Regions from separate parts of the Paenibacillus sp. J53TS2 genome, predicted to be linked through region 1. Evidence: predicted binding sites of a transcription regulator. Region 1 holds the regulator's gene; the other holds the start of a gene.
The links. The regulator LexA, encoded in region 1, represses DNA repair genes until DNA is damaged. The targets are predictions, from matches to a motif close to CGAACATATGTTCG.
Positions count from the first base shown of each region.

Region 2: KJS42_RS09730 (ImmA/IrrE family metallo-endopeptidase) is a predicted target of LexA. The motif match lies at 6,226-6,239, and genes of this name have one in related genera.

Region 1 covers NZ_BOSK01000004.1:413,823-421,633, forward strand. The annotation lists gene hflX (GTPase HflX) at 1-191, shown strand, start outside; gene KJS42_RS12055 (methionine gamma-lyase family protein) at 210-1,463, shown strand; gene KJS42_RS12060 (MerR family transcriptional regulator) at 1,546-1,956, shown strand; gene glnA (type I glutamate--ammonia ligase) at 1,983-3,320, shown strand; gene KJS42_RS12070 (hypothetical protein) at 3,546-3,698, shown strand; gene lexA (transcriptional repressor LexA) at 3,805-4,431, opposite strand; gene KJS42_RS12080 (LysM peptidoglycan-binding domain-containing protein) at 4,711-5,007, shown strand; gene KJS42_RS12085 (DUF896 domain-containing protein) at 5,172-5,345, shown strand; gene KJS42_RS12090 (hypothetical protein) at 5,358-5,888, shown strand; gene KJS42_RS12095 (HAD family hydrolase) at 5,937-6,749, shown strand; gene KJS42_RS12100 (FixH family protein) at 6,801-7,214, shown strand; gene metH (methionine synthase) at 7,460-7,811, shown strand, end outside.
Region 2 covers NZ_BOSK01000003.1:412,841-420,651, reverse strand. The annotation lists gene KJS42_RS09750 (X2-like carbohydrate binding domain-containing protein) at 1-2,750, shown strand, start outside; gene KJS42_RS09745 (glycoside hydrolase family 43 protein) at 2,806-3,786, opposite strand; gene KJS42_RS09740 (oxalate decarboxylase family bicupin) at 4,033-5,241, shown strand; gene KJS42_RS09735 (hypothetical protein) at 5,232-5,606, opposite strand; gene KJS42_RS09730 (ImmA/IrrE family metallo-endopeptidase) at 5,609-6,208, opposite strand; gene KJS42_RS09725 (helix-turn-helix domain-containing protein) at 6,316-6,669, opposite strand; gene KJS42_RS09720 (hypothetical protein) at 6,960-7,247, shown strand; gene KJS42_RS09715 (peptidoglycan recognition protein family protein) at 7,678-7,811, shown strand, end outside.

The DNA of each region.
Region 1 (7,811 bases):
GAGGCGATCTCACCCCGGTGTTGTATCGGGCAGGAGAAGTGGTGGACAAGCAGATGGACGAGGATGTCATGATTTACGAAATCGATGTGAATCAGGCGGATTTCGATAAGTATGGATACCGGCTAGCTCCTTTTTCGATCCCCAAACCAGTTCTCACAGAGGGAAGCACGACAAACGACGGAATGGATTAAGGGAGAGATAACGTAACGATGGCAGGATTTTCTGAGGAAATTGTACAATGGCTGGAAGATGCCGAACAACAGGCGGGAAGCCGGTTTCGGGAGGTCGACCGGATCGTCGATCAAAACCAATGGAAGGTGATTGAAGCCTTTCAGCGCCACCAAGTCAGCGATTATCATTTTGCGGGTTCGACGGGTTATGCTTATAACGACCGGGGCCGTGAAGTGTTGGATCTAGTATATGCGGACGTATTCGGTGCAGAAGCCGCGCTGGTGCGGCCGCATTTCGCTTCCGGCACGCATACGATCGCTACGGCGTTGTTCGGGGTCTTACGGCCCGGGGACGAACTGCTCTACATCACAGGTCGTCCTTATGATACACTACATAAAGTGATAGGGACACCAGGAGACGGTAGCGGCTCGCTACAGGATTTTGGGATCACGTATAACGAAGCAGGATTGCTAAGCGATGGAACAGTCGATTGGCAGGCGGTAAGGGAAAAAATTACCGATAGGACGAAGGTAATCGGGATCCAGCGATCCCGAGGTTACGATTGGAGGGACTCGTTCACCATTGCACGGATCGAGGAGATGGTCCGGCGCGTGAAAGAGATCAAGCCGGATCTGATCGTCTTTGTGGACAATTGCTACGGCGAATTTACCGAAGAACGCGAACCAACGGAGGTTGGGGCAGACCTGATCGCCGGATCGTTGATAAAAAATCCTGGCGGTGGCTTGGCCGAAACCGGGGGTTATATTTGCGGACGGCAGGAGTTGGTTAAACTAGCCTCATACCGTTTGACCGCACCGGGGATCGGCGGTGAAGTCGGGGCGATGTTGGGGACAACCCGTGGAATCTACCAAGGGCTGTTCTTGGCCCCGACGATCGTAGGACAAGCTGTCAAAGGCAGCATTCTGGCCGCTGCTTTGTTTGAGAAAGCGGGATTCCAAAGCCGGCCAGGATGGCAGGATCCGCGCACGGATCTTATCCAAGCGATTGCCTTTAGTGCACCGGAGCAACTCATTGCGTTCGTGCAGGGCATTCAACGGGCCGCTGCTGTAGACGGCCACGTCGTACCCGAGGCTTGGGATATGCCGGGTTATGAACACCCGGTTATTATGGCGGCCGGGACATTTATTCAAGGCGGAAGCCTGGAATTGTCTGCGGATGCTCCGATTCGCGCCCCCTATATCGCTTATATGCAGGGCGGCTTAACCTATTCTCATGTTAAATTTGGTCTCCTGACCGCACTTCAGACGATGAAGGATCGTAACTTGTTGTAAGTTATCCTAACATATCTATTGACATGTCAGGATAACTCACATATGATAAGGTCATGAGAATCGAAATGGAAGGTTGAGAGCGATGAGTGAGGAAATTCGCAGAAATATGGCCTTGTTTCCTATTGGTATCGTTATGAAACTTACGGATTTAACGGCAAGACAAATACGATATTACGAGCAGCATGAATTGATTGTACCTGCGCGAACCTCGGGGAATCAGCGAATGTTTTCCCTCAATGATGTCGAACGCTTGCTGGAGATCAAGGGCCTCATCGATAAAGGCGTGAACATCGCCGGGATCAAGCAAGTCATGAACCCAATGTCCCGTGAATCTCTAGATGCGACGGTCATCACGAAGGATACCGAGGAGAAGCGGAAGGAAATGACGGATTCCCAAATTTACCGTATGTTGAAGCAGCAGTTGGTGTCAGGTAGCAAACCGGGGCAAGTTTCTTTGATCCAAGGCGAACTGTCGCGGTTTTTCAAAAAATAATAATCTAAACGTTGGGAGAGGTTAGGGTGAGTTACTCGAATTACACCAAAGAAGACATTTTACGCATCGCCAAGGAAGAAAATGTACGTTTTATTCGTTTGCAGTTCACAGATTTGCTGGGAACGATTAAAAACGTGGAAATTCCGGTCAGCCAATTGGAGAAGGCGTTGGACAACAAGATGATGTTTGATGGTTCTTCCATCGAAGGATATGTTCGTATCGAGGAGTCCGACATGTATCTCTTCCCGGATCTGGACACTTGGGTCATTTTCCCTTGGGTGACGGAGGATCGCGTAGCACGTTTGATTTGTGATGTATATATGCCTGACGGTACACCGTTTGCCGGCGATCCGCGTGGGATTTTGAAACGCGCGCTGAAGGAAGCCGAAGAGATGGGCTACACCGCGATGAATGTTGGGCCGGAACCGGAGTTCTTCCTGTTCAAAACCGACGATAAAGGCAACCCTACTACCGAGTTGAATGACCAAGGCGGTTACTTCGATTTGGCCCCTACGGACCTCGGCGAGAATTGCCGCCGTGAAATCGTATTGACACTGGAAGAAATGGGCTTTGAAATCGAAGCTTCCCACCATGAAGTGGCTCCGGGTCAACATGAGATCGACTTTAAATACGCGAGTGCGATCAAAGCCGCTGACCAAATCCAAACCTTTAAATTGGTCGTTAAGACGATTGCTCGTCAGCATGGGCTTCATGCCACGTTTATGCCGAAGCCGTTGTTCGGCGTGAATGGTTCGGGGATGCATTGCCACCAATCATTGTTCAAAGGTAACGTGAACGCGTTTTATGAGGAAAGTGATAGCCTGGGCCTGAGCAACGAAGCACGCCACTATATGGCTGGTATCCTGAAGCATGCTCGCGCATTTGCAGCCATCACAAACCCAACCGTAAACTCATACAAACGTCTCGTGCCTGGCTATGAAGCACCTTGCTATGTGGCCTGGTCTTCGAGCAACCGCAGCCCAATGATCCGAATTCCAGCTTCCCGCGGCCTTAGCACACGCGTTGAAGTGCGTAACCCGGACCCGGCTGCTAATCCTTACTTAGCTTTGGCTGTGATGTTGAAAGCGGGCCTGGATGGCATCAAGAAGGAGCTCCCGCTGGTTGATCCAGTCGATCGCAACATCTATGTGATGTCTGAGGAAGAACGCGTGGAAGAAGGGATCCCAAGTCTTCCGTCCGACTTGAAGGAAGCGCTTGGCGAATTGCTGCGCAGTGAAATTATTAGCGAAGCGTTGGGTGACCATGCGTTGACTCATTTCTACGAGTTGAAAGAAATCGAATGGGACATCTTCCGTACCCAAGTTCATCAATGGGAACGCGATCAATATATGACATTGTATTAAGAATAAGTTTACGCATATCCCTCAACGCCTGGCGTTGGGGGATTTTTTTTTGTAAAACGCATCCATGTATCTGGGTACGTTGAATCAAGTATTAGGACAAGATGTGCGACCAATGATAATGATTTGACATCAAATGGTTTGTTCCTATTTACATACGTTTGAAAGTATTGGGTCAAGCTAAGCGCAAAGGATGGGGGAGATGAATTGAATTAAGGAGGTAGTCACATGGTGACCGAATTGAAAAGATACCAACGCTGTCGCTACCGGTTAAAGCAGTGGTGGATAGCAGAACGTGCCGGATTTGGTTGGGGCACACGCGGCCGCCGCGAAAAGACAGGCTACAATCTAATGCACTTCCTGGACCTCGAATGGGATTAGTAAGGGGGAAGGGAATGCGTAAGGCGGATAAACCAAACAGGACGAAGTCGATATAAACCCATCGCTTCGTCCTGTTTGATGTTATCATTGCCGCATATTTAGAAAATTAGTGCAAGTCGCGGAACAGACCGACGACTTTCCCCAGGATGGTCACATGCTTCAAACGAAGCGGTTCCATCGTTGAATTCTCCGGCTGCAAGCGAATATGGTCTTTCTCTTTATAAAACGTCTTGACCGTCGCCTCGTCATCTTCCGTCATGGCTACAACGATCTCTCCGTTGTTGGCCGTTTGCTGTTGGCGGACGATCACATAATCCCCACTATGTATTCCGGCTTCGATCATGCTGTCGCCAACCACGGAAAGCATGAATACTTCTCCGTCAGCAGCGTAATGCTCTGGCAGTGGGAAATAATCTTCAATATTCTCCGTTGCCGTGATCGGCATGCCTGCAGTTACTTTCCCGACAACGGGAACGCGGGCAATGCTATGTGCAAACAAATTGTAATTCTCCGACTCTTCTTGGCCCAACAACTCGATGGCACGCGGCTTCGTCGGGTCGCGCCGGATGAACCCTTTCTTCTCCAGGCGGTCCAGATGGCCGTGAACGGTGGAGCTGGACGCCAATCCGACGGCTTCCCCTATCTCACGTACGGAAGGTGGATAACCTTTGGCGCGTACTTCGTTGCGAATGAATTCAAGAATGGCCTGTTGCCGGCTCGATACCTTTGACATGTACGGATCAACCCCATTTAGTAACGTTTGGAAAAATTATAACACAGAACTTCCGTTCGTACAAACATTAGTTCTAAAAAGAGAGATCAATATACGAAAGCTAAAAAAATAAGAACAACCGTTCGAAAAAAACTATTGAATCAAACAAATGTTCGTGTTATATTGATTACATAAAACAGAACACTTGTTTGGAGTGATGGTTATATGTTGAAATACAGTTCCTATCAAAGCATCTACGAACAACCTTCTTTTCGTCGTCCTATGGAAAGAAGATTACATATGAGTACATTTCTGAAGAGTAGATTGTCCAAAATTGCCGTGCTTCTGATCATTCTCAGCATCACATGCACCGGTATGGTACAGGCCTTTGCAGCGTCCATCGACAACTCCGCGACGGAAGAGCGGGCAGAGTATGTTGTGGTGATGCCTGGAGATACCTTGTGGGAAATTGCCGTGGCTCATAAGCCTCAAGGTCAAGATACGCGAGTCTACATTCAGAAGTTGATGCGGACCAATGGGCTCGGTACCAGCTCGATTCAAGCGGGAGATACGCTGATGTTGCCCAACAAACATTAGAGGTTAACCGAGTTATGATATATAGGAAGAACCAGAGCTTGTTTCAAGGATGCGGGATGGGGTTGCCGTCGCCTTGACAAGCTCTTTTTCTCATGTCAAAGTAAGAATTAATGCCCTGTGTAACACCATGGGAAGCATAGTATATATAGAAGTGGGAGGAACTTATGGATATTGATGCGTTGGTTAAGCGGATTAATGAGCTGGCTCGAAAAGCCAAAGAAGAAGGATTATCGCAAGACGAGCTATTGGAAAGAGCCCAGCTTCGGGAAACGTATCTGCAAAACGTTCGCAGGAATTTTCGGCACCAGCTCGAGTCGATCGAGATTGTAGATAAATAGGGAGGAACGGGTATGGGTTCGTTTGATCGCAAAGTAGAACGTAATCAAGTAAGAATGAATAAGAAAGGCAAGGGACCGCAAGTTGGGCAGACGACGCGAAATTCACGGTCGACGCTTGGGGCAAACGGGGAAGGTGATGTTTTTAAAGGGCGCAACATCATTTTGCCTTTTCTCTTGTTCCTGTTAGCCCTTCTGTATGGCGGCGTAGGGATCATCGGCAATTCTGCGGAAGTGAACTCGGTGCTGTATTGGGCGACGATCTTTTTGTATATTGTGCTGGCTTTGGCCATTTTTCTTCGCAAGCCTTATTTGCGCATCAACAAGAGCTGGCTGTACACCTCGAAATTCAATCGTGATCGCATGCTGGATGCCGGTAACATTAGCAAAATCAAGGTTAGCCGGAACAAAATTGTGATTGAACCGAAAACACGGGAACCCAAATGGGTGTTCTACCGCACACGCAACCGCTTCGATACGGAAGCAATGGCCACGCGGTTGGAACTGTATGCCAATACCCATCATGTAAAACTGGAGAAAGAATAGAACCACATTTGCAAGTATAAAGCGATAGAACGGAGAGGGCTGGGACGAATGACGATCAAAGCGGTATGTTTTGACCTGGACGACACGCTGCTCTGGGATGAGCGGAGCGTAAGAGAAGCTTTTGCGGCGACATGTGAAAGCGCGGCGGCCAAGTTGGGGAGATTAAATCCCGAAGAACTGGAAGAGGCAGTACGCCGGGAAGCCCGGAGCTTGTATGAATCCTATGAAACCTATCCTTTCACAACGATGATTGGTATCAATCCGTTTGAGGGATTATGGGCAACGTTCTCCGCAGGGGAACAACCGGAATTTCGCCAATTGGAGCAGCTAGCCCCGATCTATCGCAAGGAGTCTTGGCGGCGTGGTCTGCTTGCACTTGGAGTCGATGACGAAGTGCTGGCCGGCGAGTTGGCGGAGCAATTCGGACGCGAACGCCGCTCTCGTCCCCACGTATACGAGGAAACGTTCCAGGTTCTTAAGGAATTGAAAGGCAAAGTGAAGCTATTGCTGTTGACGAATGGTTGTCCGGCGCTTCAGCAGGAGAAACTGGATGGGGTGCCGGAACTGGCACCGTATTTTGATGAGATTGTCATTTCCGGAAACTTTGGCAAAGGCAAACCGGATTCGTCTATTTTTCGGCATGCGCTGGAACGGTTGGCGATCGAACCCGGTGAGGGGATCATGGTCGGGGATAAGCTGACGACGGATATCAAAGGTGCGCTCAGTGTCGGCATGACGGCTGTCTGGGTCAATCGGGACGGCAAAACGCTAAGCGGCGAAATCATACCGGATTATGAGATCAAACACTTGTCCGAATTGCATGAGCTTCTGGACAAGCTCTCTTCGGTTAATCTAACCTAAGAACGATCGACATGACGAGGCGGGAGCCGTCGCGGAAGGAGGGAAATCAGTATGCGAATTCAGAAGGTAACGGGGCTGTTAACCACCCTCGCGCTTGTGTTGGTCGTTATCGCCGGATGCAGCAGTAAAGAATCAACATCCGCCCAGGCGGATACGACGCTGGAGCCTATTCAGGTTGAGCTTGAGGTCGCACCCTCGATTGTCAAGATTGGGGACACGGTGAAGTTTACCGCGAAAGTGACTCACCATGGTGAGAATGTGGATGATGCGAAGGAGGTCATGTTCGAATTTTGGAACACGGCCGACGACAACGCGAAGCATAGCCAGGTGAAAGTGAAGAGTGCCGGAAACGGGACATATGTGCTGGAGCATTCGTTTAAGGAGTCAGGGACCTATGAAGTGATTTCCCATGTCACCGCGCGGGATCAGCACTCCATGCCATCAAAGCAATTTACGGTGGAATAAGCTCGAGACAAACCTGAAGATTAGCTGTTGCCCTTAAAGGGTGGCAGCTTTTTTTCGTTAATGAGATTTCCGAATTTTTCAAAAGGATGAACTCTAGTTTGTTCGGGTTTTAATTCTGAGTTGAACGATAGGATAACAATCCGTTGAATTGGGTGAAGAGACGTAATGAAATCGCCAATCTCTCTTTTCTTCAACGCTTTATTCTGTTAAACTAAAACATAACGTTTTACGGGAGGGACATGATCATGAGTAAACCTAGCCTGCTCGAAAGAATGAAAGAACGAATATTAATCCTCGATGGCGCCATGGGCACCATGATTCAGCAGGAAGACTTAACTCCGGCCGATTTTGGCGGCGAAGAGTTGGACGGCTGCAACGAAATGCTTGTGCTCACCCGTCCGGATGTAATACGCGGCATCCACGAGAAATATCTCGAGGCAGGTGCCGATTTGATCGAAACGAATACGTTTGGTGCGACATCCGTCGTGCTGGCTGAATACGATATCCCGCAAAGGGCACGTGAAATCAATTTGGCTGCGGCCAAGCTAGCGATCGAGGCTGCGGAAAAATACAGTACCCCGGAGCAACCCCGCTATG
Region 2 (7,811 bases), on a different contig from region 1:
GAGATACATTCACCCACATTGCGAACGGTTCAGCAGAACTGGTGCGAAACACGGATTATGCGGTCTCCGGCGACAGCGTCACGATCAAGAAAGCGTATTTGGCCCAGCAACCGCCCGGCCCGCTTGCCTTGACGTTTGGTTTTGCCGGCGGCGACACGCAGACGTTCACGGTGGACATTACCGGACCGGTGATCGTGAATAGCACGATCGCTCCGAAGACAGCGGAGTTTGATCAAAAAGCATCCGCGCAAGCCGATGTCTCGACCACGATGACCTTAAACGGCAATACGCTGGTCCGCATCACCAACGGGGCAGAAGCCTTGACCGAAGGGGCGGATTTTTCGATCGAAGGGGATACGATCCGCATCCATTCCTCGTACTTGGCCGAGCAGCCAACCGGCATAACCGAGCTGACCTTCCAGTTCAGCGCCGGGCTGCCGCAAACGCTCACGATCGATATTGTAAATACGTCCGGCCGTTTCCTCATGATCAACAACAATGATCCTGGCATTCGTTACACCGGGTCCTGGAACCGCAGCACAGGGCGCAACTTCGGCGATTATCAGGATGACGTGCATTTTGCCGAGACGAACGGCGATTTCCTGGAATACACCTTCAAGGGGACCGGCATCCAATATATCACGGAAATTGACCCTTCTCAGGGGGAAGTTGACGTTTATCTGGACGGCGCATTCGCGGGCACCGTGGATACCCATGCCGATGCCAGACAACCGATGCAAGCGGTCTACAGCATATCCGGGTTGACCGACAGCCTGCACACCATCAAGCTGGTGAAGAAATCGGGCCGCTTCATGCTGTTGGATGCCCTCAAAGTGCAAATTCCCGACTTGATTAACCACACCGAAGCGACCTTCGATAAGAATCCGTCCGCCCAGGACGACATCGAAGTCGAAGTGCTCGGCGGCATCGGGAACCTCGGTAGCATTCGGAACGGCCAAGTGCCGTTGGTTGCGGGCGCGGATTACACCGTAACGGGGAACATTGTCACGATCAAGAAGGAATACCTCGCTGTCCAGCCATTGGGAAGCTTGAAGCTGACGTTCCACATCAAAGGCGATTATTACGATGACGTGCATGCGACAGAGGTGAATGGGGATTCCTTCGAGTATACGTTTAAAGGAACGGGCATTGATTTGCATATGCCAAAAGGTCCAGCCCAAGGAGAAATGGAGGTTTACATCGACGGACAGTTAAAATCAACCGTTGATGCCTATGACGAGTCCCGCAGCGCCCAGCAGCCGTTGTTCGGCATTGCTAACCTGCCAGCTGGCCAACATACGGTCAAAGTAGTGAAAAAATCCGGCGAGCTGATGCTGGCGGATCTATTGATTTACCGCGTCGCCCCCGGTTCTACGACACCAACCACGCCAACGAATCCGTCCAACCCGCCGTCGTCCCCAACCGGACCGTCCGGTCCTTCGGCGCCGCCTAGCGCGGCGGGAACTGAAATCGTTCGCGATCCGGCCAATCAGATCCCGGTGGATATCATTCGGACGACGTTAGCCGACGGAACGAAACGAGATGAAGTCAAACTGACGGCCGATGCTCCGCTTCGGGCTGCGATTGACAAACTAGAGGACGAAGGCGTCACATCGCTAACCCTTACGATTCCGGATGCCAAGGATGAAGTGGCCTCCGTCCAGTTGTCGCTCGCCCGCGATTTTATTCAGTTGATTACGGGACGCGGTTTGGAATTAAAACTCCAATCGACGAGCGGAGAGATCCTGTTCCCGGCAGCCTCTTTGCAGGGTTCGACCGGCGATCTGACCGTGACAATCCATCCCGTGAAAGCAGCTAACCAAAGCAAGGAAATCGAAGGACGCGCCAACAAAGCCGAGGTGGTACTTGCGTCCACAGGGGGGCAAGGGGTAACTGTCATCGGTCGTCCGGTTCAAATCGAAACGAACCTGCAGAACCGGGAGGTCGAGCTCATTCTGCCGCTGGCCGGCTCGGCGCTGAACGATGCGGACCCGGCCAAACTAGGGGTGTATATCGAACACTCCGACGGGACGACGGAGTTCCTGACGGGAGAGGTTGTTCCGTTCGGGAACGGCAAAGGGTTGAAATTCAGCGTAGACCATTTCAGCACCTTCGTCCTGGTGAAGACGGCCGAGGCCATGTTGCCAACGCATAATGCTTATATCAGCGGCTATCCGGGGGGGCTATTCAAACCGGAGAACCAAATTACCCGCGCGGAGATGGCTGCCATGCTATCCAAGGCCGTGGGCCTGAAGGAGACGGCGGAAGCGTTAGGCTTCAACGATGTTCCGGCAGGTTATTGGGCTGCCGAAGCGATCGCCCAAGCATCCCGCATGGGCTTGATGCAAGGTTTTGCCGATGGCAGCTTTAAGCCGGAACAACCGGTGACGCGGGCGGAAATCACGGCCGTCGCCGCGAAATTCATGAAGTCGGTCGCGGGGCAGGGTACCGGCTTCTCCGACACCGCCGGCCATTGGGCGGAGGAGGCGATCCGGTCCGCCCAAGCGGCAGGGATCGTTAGCGGCTATGCCGACGGCAAGTTCCGCCCGGCGGCATTCGTCACGCGGGCCGAAGCAGTGACCGTGATCAACCGGGCATTGGGCCGAGGGCCGCTATTTGGCAACATCGACGTGCTTCCGGTTTGGCGTGACGTACCGCAATCACACTGGGCTTTCCACGATATCGCAGAGGCATCGACGGAGCATGTTGCGACACCGAGAGTGGGAGGCGGAGAGGAACCAAGTAAATAAAAAAAAGGGGAGCACCTCCGGCTTGATTCAGCCGGCCGGTGCTCCCCTGCTTTGCTTATTTGTACGGATCGATCGTTTGGATCGTGCCGTCCGGGTTGTAATGCAGTTCGGTGTATTTGACACTGCGCTTGTGGTTCACGCCGCCGGACAACGAGCTGTCATGATAGAACAGGTACCATTTGTCCTGGAATTGCACAATGGAATGGTGCGTGGTCCAACCGATGACCGGCGTCAGGATTTTGCCTTTAAAGACATAAGGCCCTTGCGGGTTCTTGCTGATCGCGTACACGAGGGTATGGGTGGATCCGGTTGAATAGGACAGGTAATAATTACCGTTGTATTTATGCACCCACGGTCCTTCGAAATACCGCCGGTCTTCGTCCCCGGCCAACAGCGGATTTCCGTCCTCGTCAACGATGGAAATTTCCTGCGGTGCGGATTTAAAGCTGAGCATGTCATCGCTTAATTCAGCGAATTGCGGCCCCAACGCCGGCGCATCCGGTGCCGGTCCTTCGGCGTCCGGTTTGAAGGTTCCGGTTTGCCATTTCTCCAACTGGCCGCCCCAAAGTCCGCCAAAATACATATAGGCGCGGTTGTCGTCATCGACGAGTACGGCCGGATCGATACTGAAGCTGCCAGGAATGTAGCTTTCTTGCGGCGTGAACGGACCTGCAGGCGAGGAACTCGTAGCTACGCCGATGCGGAAAATGCCTTCTTTGTCCCGGGCAGGGAAAAAGAGATAATAGGTATTGTTCTTGTAAGCCGCGTCCGGAGCCCACAGCTGTTGGCTCGCCCAAGGAATATCCCGCAGATGCAAGGCTTCGCCGTGATCGACGCACGGTGAGTTGAAATCGTCCAGCGAGAGAACGTGGTAATCTTCCATCGCGTATTGGTCGCCGTTATCATTGTCGGGACCGTTGTGATCGAGGTCATGGGATGGGTAAATATAAATTTTGCCGTCATACACATGGGCGGATGGGTCTGCCGTAAAAATATGCGTAACGAGCGGTTCATTCGGACGTACAGGTTTTTCCACGAGGATTCCCCTTTACCTAGTTAGTTTGTTGACTAAACTTACTAACTTTAATTATACAGAAGCTTGGACAACTATCAAGCTCTTGAAGTTATTTTCTCCGAAATCATCGGATTTTATTGGGAAATGAACCGTTTCGCCAGAACATATTTCTGCTAGGGAGGGAATAGGATCACTGTATGATTAGAATGTGGAAAAAATTAACATTGGCACGTCCAGAATAAGGAGTGATTGTCGATGACGGATCAAATGGATCCATCCGCTTCAAGGCATCCGGAAAATCACGCTGCGGGGACATCCCCCGTACCCGAGCCGATACGCGATGACGGCAGCGGCGCGACTGATACAGGACCACGGGATGTCATGCGGGATCGCGAAAATCCCGATATGCTGGCTCCTCCGGTGACCGATAACGGATTGGTACCGAATCTAAAATTTTCTTTTTCGGACACGCACATGCAGTTGAACCAAGGGGGCTGGTCGCGGGAAATTACGATTCGGGAACTGCCTATCGCTACGACGCTGGCAGGGGTGAATATGCGCTTAACGCCGGGAGGCGTGCGGGAGCTGCATTGGCATCAGCAGGCGGAATGGTCGTTCATGATCTCGGGGAAAGCCCGGATCACCGCCGTGGACCAGGATGGAAGGAACTTCATCGCCGATGTAGGCATCGGGGATTTATGGTATTTTCCGCCGGGGATTCCTCATTCGATTCAAGGGCTGGAGGAGGGCTGCGAGTTTCTCCTTGTGTTCGATGACGGACATTTCTCCGACTTAAACACCCTGTCGATTTCAGATTGGTTCGCCCACACGCCCAAGGAGGTGCTGTCGGCGAACTTTGGCGTGCCGCGCAAAGCGTTTGACAATATCCCTGGTAAGCAGGTGTACATCTACCAAGACCGAGTCCCGGGGCCGATCGCCAGTCAAAAGATCACTTCGCCTTACGGAGAGATTCCCGTCAGCTTCAAGCATAGCCTATTGGCCCAGAAGCCGGTCCGAACGCCGGGCGGAACCGTGCGCATCGCGGATTCCACCAACTTTCCCATCGCCAAAACGATTGCGGCTGCTCTCGTGGAGATCAAGCCCGGCGCCATGCGGGAAATGCATTGGCATCCGAACAACGACGAATGGCAATATTATTTGTCCGGGAAAGGACGCATGACCGTGTTCGCCGGAGGCGGCGTCGCTCGCACATTCAACGTCAGGGCGGGGGATGTGGGGTACGTCCCATTTGCCTTTGGCCACTATATTCAAAATACCGGGGATCGCAGCATCTGGTTCTTGGAGATGTTCCGCAGCGACCGGTTCGCCGATGTGTCGCTGAATCAATGGATGGCGCTGACGCCGCGCGAGCTGGTCCAGGACAATCTGCATGTCGGGCCTCTGTTAGTGGATGCGCTGCGGAAGCAAAAGTGGCCGGTGGTGGAATACGACCGTACGTCTAAACCTCACTCATAACCTAAGACTTCTTCAACATCATCCATCTGCACCACCAGGCGCTGAATCTCGTCCGTATCGCCGCTGCGGGCGGCGATTTGCGGGAGACGAATGCCGAGAACCCGTTGGGATGGAACGGAAAGCGCTAATTCCAGCTCCGAACCGCCGGAAAACTCCGGCGGTTCTTTGGGTCGTACGAGGTCTTCCAGCAGAACGGATACGCCCGGCAAATCACCGAAATCTTCGGCCGTGAACGGCTCAAACGGACCGGAGACCGGGATGTAGAGCGTCTTCGACCAATCCAGTTCTCCCGGCCGCGCATCGACAATCAACTGCAGCGGTCGGTTGGAATCCGCGTAAAAATCGCAATACGCCGCGATCCGCATCGTCACCGTCCTCCCTGGCCGCCGATTTGCCGTTCCAGTTGGGACAACATGCGCCGAGTCTCCGGCGACCAGCCCCGCTCTGCTTCGCGCTGGCGGCGGGTTGCTTCCTGGGCTGCAGCGATCAAGCTGCCGTGCAGCACCCGCCGCTGGATTTGGTCCAGCCGCTGCTCCGCCAGCTCTGGCGGGACATGGAATTGCTCGGCGATATAAGCCACCGCCTCGCTGCGATGATCCGGCACTGGCAGTTTGGCAAACATATAAAAGGGGATGGCGGCGTAAAGCACGAACTGCTCGGCTTCAGTCTCCTGGGCATGCAGGAACAGATCCGTCATCCGGCGCTGATCCCCGGCATGGCGCAGCACATGGCATAACTCGTGAAAGAAGACGACCCGGGTCTGAACCGCCTCCAACCACTTGTTCAGGAAAATCACGTTCTCCTCATTATCCGAAAAAGAGGGGTGATTCCCGTAAATTAGCCCGATGCCGAAGGCTTCGGCGATTCGCTCGATGTCGAGATCGGCGGGGGCCGATATCCCGTGATTCAATAATTTGGCGTTAATCCATTGTTCCAGATGGGTCTCATGATAATAAGCGTACAGCATCCAAGTCACCCCGAATCAGAATGTATGTTCGGTTCATCGCCCGAAATAAGGGCCCTCCAGAATCGGGGCCGTCATTGCTGGTCATATATAGGTTGGTTCACTTCAACTTACTTCGCTTCGTCCCCGTTCAGCAGCTTCTTCTTCTGCTCCCGATACGCTTTCAAAGCGGCCTCCATCATGGCGATTTCATCCGCCGTATACGCTTCGGGACCGCCGAAAAAAGACAAGCTCATCCCTTTCTCCGCAGCAGGAGACGGGTCGGGGGTTCGGCCCAGCAAGTAATCGGCGCTGGTATCCAGAGCGTCGACGATATTGCGCAGCACCTCCGGATCCGGCTTGCGGTCGTTTGTCTCGTACCGAGACAACTGCACGACCGAAATGTCCGCTTGGGAGGCGAGGTCTTTTTGCGTGAGCTGACGTTGTTCACGAAGATATTTGATCCGATCGCCTAGCGTTTGCATGGTTACTCCTCTTCCTTGCCGTTTCATTTAGTGTAGCACAAGTTGCCAAATTGGTAAAGCGTGGGCACACCAGATGGAAATATTTTATATTGTCAAATCGGCAATAATGCGACTTGACATTACCGAAATGGCAATCTATAATCAGGATACGGTTACCAAATTGGTAAAAAAGAGGGTGATCTTCTCATTGTTGATTGTTTGGACAAGCCTAAGTGAACTGTGAAGCTAGTTGATGTTTCCAATACGGTAATTTATTGTTGCGCAGGATGAACTTAAGAGAGGTGAGGATAATGGATATGGCTGCTATTACATCGATCACTTCGGTACTGGCGGCGATTAGCGGAATTGCATTGGGGTGGGCGGGACGTTCAAGAGCAACTCGGCAGGAAGCTGAGGACGTAGCCGAAGCGGAGGCGATAAGGAAGACGGAAATAGTAAACATCACACGTCTCGTTGATGACATGAAAATCGAACAAAAGCTGCAAGGTCAGCGATTTGAAGCGTTCTCCGAGCGGCTGACGCGCGTCGAGGAATCGACCAAACAAGCCCATAAGCGGATCGATCGGCTGGAGGAATAAACGCCCTGTGAATAATTGAGGTATATGGCAGAGTATGCTAAGATAACAATAGAAACAAGGAGGCTGCGCCACAGCCTCCCCGGTACAACACTTGGGTGGGAAACCTCCAAATGTTCATCAGAGAATAACCCGCACCGTTGGCGCTAACCTGGGCGGGTTATTTTCGTTTATTCAGGTAAGTAAGCAGTGCCAGGACAAACATGCCAAGCATGATCACTTCCGAAAACGAAAATTTCATACGCATCACCTCCCATCCGGAGGCGATACTGTCCCACCCAAGTTCAGTTATACATGCTAAATTATACCATGAGTCTGCTATTTATCGCAGGCTCTTTTTCTTTATTCTTAGGTGCCCTGGAATCGGACAACAAGCGCACAGGCGAACCGGCACCCGTACGGAATAGTATGAATGGAAGGGGTGAAAACGCTTATGGATACACAAAAATACCGAATTGAAAGGCGGTACGTCGCGATCCGGCCGAACATAAGGCCCGGGACGAGGTTATCGACCGGAACGCCGGAGTTTTTTGTGGCCCATGACTCGGGAAATCCGGGAGCAACGGC